3 regions of the Sphingomonas sp. P4_D12 genome follow, and region 1 is predicted to be linked to each of the others. Evidence: predicted binding sites of a transcription regulator. Region 1 holds the regulator's gene; each other region holds the start of a gene.
What was found. The regulator LexA, encoded in region 1, represses DNA repair genes until DNA is damaged. The targets are predictions, from matches to a motif close to GTTCCNCNCTTGTTCT.
Positions count from the first base shown of each region.

Region 2: the regulator LexA is predicted to act here: its motif matches at 1,182-1,197, upstream of recA (recombinase RecA).
Region 3: the regulator LexA is predicted to act here: its motif matches at 992-1,007, upstream of AC1DSD_RS10980 (DNA recombination protein RmuC).

Region 1 covers NZ_JBFUIL010000003.1:235,949-238,216, forward strand. Annotated here, with positions in the region: gene AC1DSD_RS07075 (molybdopterin molybdotransferase MoeA) at 1-770, shown strand, start outside; gene lexA (transcriptional repressor LexA) at 827-1,498, shown strand; gene AC1DSD_RS07085 (ComEC/Rec2 family competence protein) at 1,389-2,268, opposite strand, start outside.
Region 2 covers NZ_JBFUIL010000005.1:288,705-290,972, reverse strand. Annotated here, with positions in the region: gene AC1DSD_RS11535 (phosphoribosyltransferase) at 1-85, opposite strand, end outside; gene AC1DSD_RS11530 (adenosine deaminase) at 85-1,104, opposite strand; gene recA (recombinase RecA) at 1,275-2,268, shown strand, end outside.
Region 3 covers NZ_JBFUIL010000005.1:181,378-183,645, reverse strand. Annotated here, with positions in the region: gene AC1DSD_RS10980 (DNA recombination protein RmuC) at 1-962, opposite strand, end outside; gene AC1DSD_RS10975 (formate--tetrahydrofolate ligase) at 1,209-2,268, shown strand, end outside.

The DNA of each region.
Region 1 (2,268 bases):
AGCGGGGCGCGGTGCTGATCGGCGCCGGTATGCGCCTGACACCGGCCGCCATCGCGCTCGCGGCGACCGGCGGGCATGGTGCGCTCAACATCAATCGCCGCCTGCGCATCGCCATCCTGGCGACGGGCGACGAGCTCATTGCGCCCGGCACGGCCAGCGACGATCCGCTGGCACTCCCTGAAGGCAATAGCGCGATGCTGGCGGCGATGCTCGCCGATCTGCCGGTCGACGTGACTGTAGCAGGGATCCTCCCCGACCGGCTCGACGCGCTCGTCGCGGCGTTCTCCGGCGCGAATGCCGATATTATCGTCACGACTGGCGGCGCCTCGGTCGGCGATCACGATCTGGTACGCCCGGCGCTCGAAGCGGCAGGTGGAGAGGTGGATTTCTGGCGCATCGCGATCCGGCCGGGCAAGCCGATGCTCGCGGGGCGCCTCGGCGAGGCGATAATGCTGGGTCTGCCAGGCAACCCCGTATCGGCATTCGTCACCGCCACCTTGTTCCTGCGGCCATTGATCGCCGCGATGGCCGGCGCGGCGAATCCGTTGCCGCGGATGCTCCGCGCGGAACTCGCCGACCCGCTTCCCGCCAACGACCACCGCCAGGATTATCTGCGCGGAACGTTAGTCGACGGCCGCGTCTCGGCCGCCGCCATGCAGGACAGTTCGATGCTCGCCACACTGGCGCGCGCGACGTGTCTGATCGTGCGGCCGCCGCACGCGCCGCCAGCCGCGATCGGCGATACTGTGGACATCTTGCCGCTCGCTTGACTTGATCCGCAACGTTCCGTAAAAGTTCCGCGTCTGTTCTGGACGGAGGAACGTCGATGCTCACCAAGAAGCAGCATGAGCTGATCTGCTTCATCAACGATCGCTTGAACGAAACCGGCGTGTCGCCGTCGTTCGAGGAGATGAAGGAGGCGCTCGACCTCAAGTCGAAGTCCGGCGTGCATCGCCTGATCTCGGCGCTCGAGGAGCGGCAGTTCCTACGGCGCCTGCCCAATCGGGCACGCGCACTCGAAGTGCTCAAGATGCCGGAACGTGCCGACAGCAAGCGTGCCGTGGCCGCCCAGCCCAAGCCGAACAATTTCCGACCCGCTCCCGAACCCGCCAACGACGTGATCGAGATCCCGTTGCACGGCCGGATCGCGGCCGGCGTGCCGATCGAAGCGTTCGAGGGATCGTCGATGCTCCCCGTCCCCGCCGCCTTGCTCGGCAGCGGCGAGCATTACGCGCTGGAAGTCGCCGGTGACTCGATGGTCGAGGCCGGCATTCTCGACGGCGATTACGCGCTGATCCGCCGCACCGACGTGGCACGCGACGGGGAAATCGTCGTCGCGCTGATCGAGGAAAGCGAAGCGACACTCAAATATTTCCGCCGCGAAGGTGCTATGGTGCGGCTCGATCCGGCCAATCGCGCTTACGATCCGCAGCGTTACGCTCCTCAGCAGGTGCGGATCCAGGGCCGCCTCGCCGGCCTGTTGCGCCGTTACGATTAGAACGCGAACCCGACATAACCCAAGGGTGACGATCACCAGGCTGGCGGACGGTGACGATCCGTCCGCTGGCCAGGCTGATCGCCATTCCGCCAGTGCGGCGCAGGAACGGCGCATCGAGCTTGAGCCAAATCGGCCGGCACGCTGAGGGCAACCGCCGGTCGCTGACGACGATGTCCGCCGCGCGGCACGCGGCGATCAACTGGTCGGACGGCAATTGGTACAGGCTGCGCGTCGCGAGGACGCGGAATATCCGTCCTCCGGATTGCACCAGAGCGAGGCAGGCGTCCGGCGTGCATTGGGCGAAGGGCTGATCGGACAGCAGCATCGCCTCCCCATCCACCCCGGCATTCTGAGTCATCGTGTCGCGCGTATAATCCCCTGCCTTGTCGCGCAGGATCGCGACGCCGCCATTGGGCGTGCGCACCGCGAGATGCTGGCCGTCGCCCGAGATCAGCAGATCGGGTGCCGGGATCGCCAGCGCCCAGGCCGCGCCCATCGCCATCGGCGCAAGACCGGCAAGACGGATTCGCGAGCGCCACAGCATCAGCCATAACAATCCCAGGATCATCAGCCCGAACGCGCCGGCCGGCATGCCGGGCAGCATCGCCACCGACCCCGGCGCTTTGGCCGCAGTACGCGCGATCCACAGCAAGAGGTTGAGCGCGTGCGTGGTCACCCACCAGAACGGCGCGCCCAGGCCGATCGCGTCGGCCGCCAGCGCCAGCGCCTCGGCCGGCATGATGACGAAGGTGGTCAGCGGGATCGCGACG
Region 2 (2,268 bases), on a different contig from region 1:
TCCAGCCGCTGTCGATGATGTCGGCGGCAAGCACCTTCACTTGCGCTTCGAACGCATCGTGCGGGATCGGCGTGAAGGTCGGCATCAGCTGTGCTCCGCTACATAGGCGTCGAGCGCGGTGGTGTGGCGAGCGACATCGTCATCACTCAGGAACGACCCGAGGAACGAATTACGCGCGAGGGTGACGAGTTGATCCTTGTCAAGCCCGCGCGCCGCCGCCGCTTGGCGATAATTCTCGCCGATATAGCCGCCGAAATAGGCGGGATCGTCCGAATTTATCGTCGCGCGCAGCCCGAGGTCGAGCATCCGGTCGATCGGATGGGCGTCCATCGAGGCGACGTTGCACAATTTGACGTTGGATAATGGACAGACGGTCAGCGTCATCCCGGTCCGCGCCAGCCGGGCGGTCAGCACGGGATCTTCCAGGCTGCGATTGCCATGGTCGAGCCGGTCGATCGCGAGCAGGTCGAGTGCCTGATGGACGTAATCGGGCGGGCCTTCCTCGCCGGCATGGGCGACCAGCTTAAGGCCCTTTTCGCGCGCCGCCGCGAACACCCGCGCGAACTTTTCGGGCGGATGGCCGACTTCCGACGAATCGAGTCCGACCCCGGCAATGCGATCGAGCCAGGGTTCGGCCTGGCCAAGCGTTTCGAACGCCGCCTCCTCGCTCAAGTGGCGTAGGAAGCAGAGGATCAGTTTCGACGTCAGGCCATGTCTTGCCTCCGCCTCCGCCATTCCCGCGAGCAGTCCCTCGATCACGGTGCCAAAGGGGATGCCGCGATCGGTGTGCGTCTGGGGGTCGAAGAAGATTTCGGCATGGACCACGCCGTCCGCCGCCGCGCGATCAAAATAGGCGAGCGCGAGATCGCGGAAATCCGCTTCGGTGCGGAGCACGTTGGCGCCGGCATAATAGATGTCGAGAAAGTCTTGCAGGTTGGAAAAGCTGTAGGCGGCGCGCACTTCTTCGATCGATTTGAACGGAATCTCGACCTGGTTGCGCTCTGCCAACGAGAACATCAGCTCGGGCTCCAGGCTGCCCTCTATGTGAAGGTGGAGCTCGGCCTTGGGCAGGCCGGTGATAAAGGCGTCGAGGTCGCTCTGCATAAGCAAACCATGAAGCGGGGCAGGGGCTCGGGCAAGAAATATCGGGAAAACGCCGTTTCGGTGCGAAAAAAGTTCATGTTCCACTATTGTTCCATGAGAACAAATACGATACATGCTCTCCAACACGATTGAACGCCGGTGCTAACCCGGCTAGCGCGGAGGCCTTATCAATGGCAGCTTCTCTGAAAGTTATTGACGGCATGGCATCGCAAAATACCGACCGGCAAAAAGCACTCGAAGCTGCGCTGGCTCAGATCGATCGCGCGTTCGGCAAGGGCTCGGCGATGCGGCTGGGATCCAAAGAGACGATGCAGGTCGAATCGATCTCGACCGGCAGCTTGGGCCTCGACATCGCGCTCGGCGTCGGCGGCTTGCCGCGCGGCCGCGTGATCGAAGTGTACGGACCGGAAAGCTCGGGCAAGACGACGCTCGCGCTTCATGTCATCGCCGAAGCCCAGCGTGGCGGCGGGACGGCGGCGTTCGTCGATGCCGAGCACGCGCTCGACCCTGTCTATGCCAAGAAACTGGGCGTCAATATCGACGAGTTGATCGTGTCGCAGCCCGATACCGGAGAGCAGGCGCTCGAGATCGTCGATACGCTGGTGCGATCGAACGCGATCGACGTGCTGGTGGTCGACTCGGTCGCAGCGTTGGTGCCGCGCGCCGAAATCGAGGGTGAGATGGGCGACAGCCATGTTGGCTTGCAGGCCCGCTTGATGTCGCAGTCGCTGCGCAAGCTGACCGGATCGATCAGCCGCTCGCGCTGCATGGTGATCTTCATCAACCAGCTGCGCATGAAGATTGGCGTGATGTACGGCAATCCGGAGACGACGACGGGCGGCAACGCGCTCAAATTCTACGCCTCGGTCCGCCTCGACATCCGCCGCACCGGCCAGATCAAGGATCGCGATGATATCGTCGGCAACACCACCCGGGTGAAGGTCGTCAAGAACAAGGTCGCGCCACCGTTCAAGCAGGTCGAATTCGACATCATGTACGGCGAGGGCATTTCCAAGATCGGCGAAATCCTCGATCTCGGCGTCAAGGCCGGGCTGGTCGAGAAGTCGGGTGCTTGGTTCAGCTACGACTCGATCCGCATCGGCCAGGGCCGCGAGAACTCGAAGAATTACCTCAAGGAAAACCCCGACGTCGCCGAGCGGCTCG
Region 3 (2,268 bases), on a different contig from region 1:
CACAGGGTCGGATCCTGTTCGAGCGCCGCGGACAGGAAATGCTCCCCCGGCACGAACATAATCACGTAATCGGGCGCGTCGTCGAATTGCGTCCAATAGGCCTTGGCGCCGAGCGCCTGGACGTGCGCCCGCATCGACGCCGCGTGGCGCACCAGCCCGGCGGCGCGTTCAGTGTCATCGATCGCGCCGAACGCGTCCTGATAATCGTTGAGCGACACCTTGGCGTCGATCACCAGTGCGTTGCCGCCCGGCACGCGAATGATGACGTCGGGCCTGAGCCGCCCGCCCTCGCCATCGTCGACGCTGACTTCCGCCTGGAAATCGGCATGCTCGCTCAACCCGCACGTCTCGAGCACGTTGCGCAATTGCTGCTCGCCCCAGCGCCCGCGCGCCTTGGGCGCGTTACGCAGCGCATTGACCAGCTTGGACGCTTCCGAGCGTACCGATTCCTGCCCGACGCGCATTGCTTCGATCTGGCCGTGAAGCGTACCGAACGCATCGCGGCGATCGGCCTCAACCTTGGCCACGCCTTCTTCGTAGCGCTGCAGGCGTTCGTGGACAGGCTGGAGCAAGGCGCGGAGATGTTGGCCGCTGGTCGCTTCCGATTCCTTGAACCGCTCGTCGGCGCGCTGAAGGAATTTGGTCTGGGCGTCGTCGAACAGCCGCTGCCCGACCTCGGCGAATTGCGCCGCCAGCGCTTCTTTGGCAGCGACGATTTCGACCAGCCGCGCCTCGAACGCCAGCTCACGCTCACGTGACGCCGCCTGGTGTGCGTCGAGCGCGCGCATCGTCGTGTCGCGCTCCGCCGTCACGGCCAGCAACTGCTGGCGCGTCATGTCATGCTGATCGGCATGCACCTTGGCGGCCGCCAGTTCGGCCACGCCGCGGCGTGAGGCGAACAGCCAGCCGATCACTAGCCCGACGACAAGCGCTCCCAACGCGACGATCAACACTTCAACCACAATTCACCCACGAAACCCGATCAATGACCGGAACATAGATCGAACGACGATGCCAGGACAGCCCCAATTTCGTTACGGTTCCAACTCCCCTCCCGCTTGCGGGAGGGGTCGGGGGAGGGCATGTCGATCGATGGACGGGCCTAGACGAACAGTCCCTCCCCTAGCCCCTCCCGTAAACGGGAGGGGAATTGATTTCGTTACGCGCGCGGGGTGACGGGCAGCCCATGGGGCGGCTAAGAAGCCCCCATGCTCTCCGATATCGAGATTTCGCGGGCCGCGACCCTTCACCCCATCCAGCAGATCGCCGACAAAGCAGGCATCCCGGTCGACGCGGTCGAGCCCTATGGCAAATACAAGGCCAAGCTGATCCGCGAGCACCTCCCGGTGCCCCGCGACCTGGGCAAATTGATCCTGGTCACCGCGATCAGTCCAACCCCCGCCGGCGAAGGCAAGTCGACCGCCTCGGTCGGGCTCGCCGACGCGCTCAACCAGATCGGCAAGAAGACGATGTTGGCGCTGCGCGAGCCGAGCCTGGGGCCATGCTTCGGGACCAAGGGCGGTGCGACCGGCGGTGGTTACGCCCAGGTGGTGCCGATGGAGGACATCAACCTTCATTTCACCGGCGATTTCCACGCCATCACCAGCGCGCACAACCTGCTCGCGGCGATGATCGACAACCATGTGCATTGGGGCAACGCGCTCGATATCGACGTGCGCCGGATCGTCTGGCGCCGGGTGCTCGACATGAACGACCGCGCGTTGCGCGACATCGCGCAATCGCTGGGTGGCGTCGCCAACGGTTTCCCGCGCGAAAGCGGGTTCGACATCACCGTCGCCAGCGAAGTGATGGCGATCCTGTGTCTGGCCGAGGACCTGGAGGACCTGGAGGTGCGGCTCGGCCGGATCGTCGTCGCCTATACGCGCGATCGCCAGCCAGTCACCGCGCGCGACCTGAAGGCCGATGGCGCCATGGCGGTGCTGCTCGCCGAGGCGATCAAGCCCAATCTGGTCCAGACGCTGGAGGGCAATCCGGCGCTGATCCATGGCGGCCCCTTCGCCAATATAGCGCATGGCTGCAATTCGGTGATCGCGACCAACACCGCGCTTGGCTTGGCCGATTATGTCGTGACCGAAGCCGGCTTCGGTGCCGATCTGGGCGCCGAGAAGTTCTTCGACATCAAATGCCGCCAGGCCGACCTCAAACCCGCCGCAGCGGTGGTCGTCGCGACGATCCGCGCGCTCAAGATGAATGGCGGGGTCGCCAAGGCAGATCTCGGCACCCCCGATCCCGAGGCAGTGAGGCTTG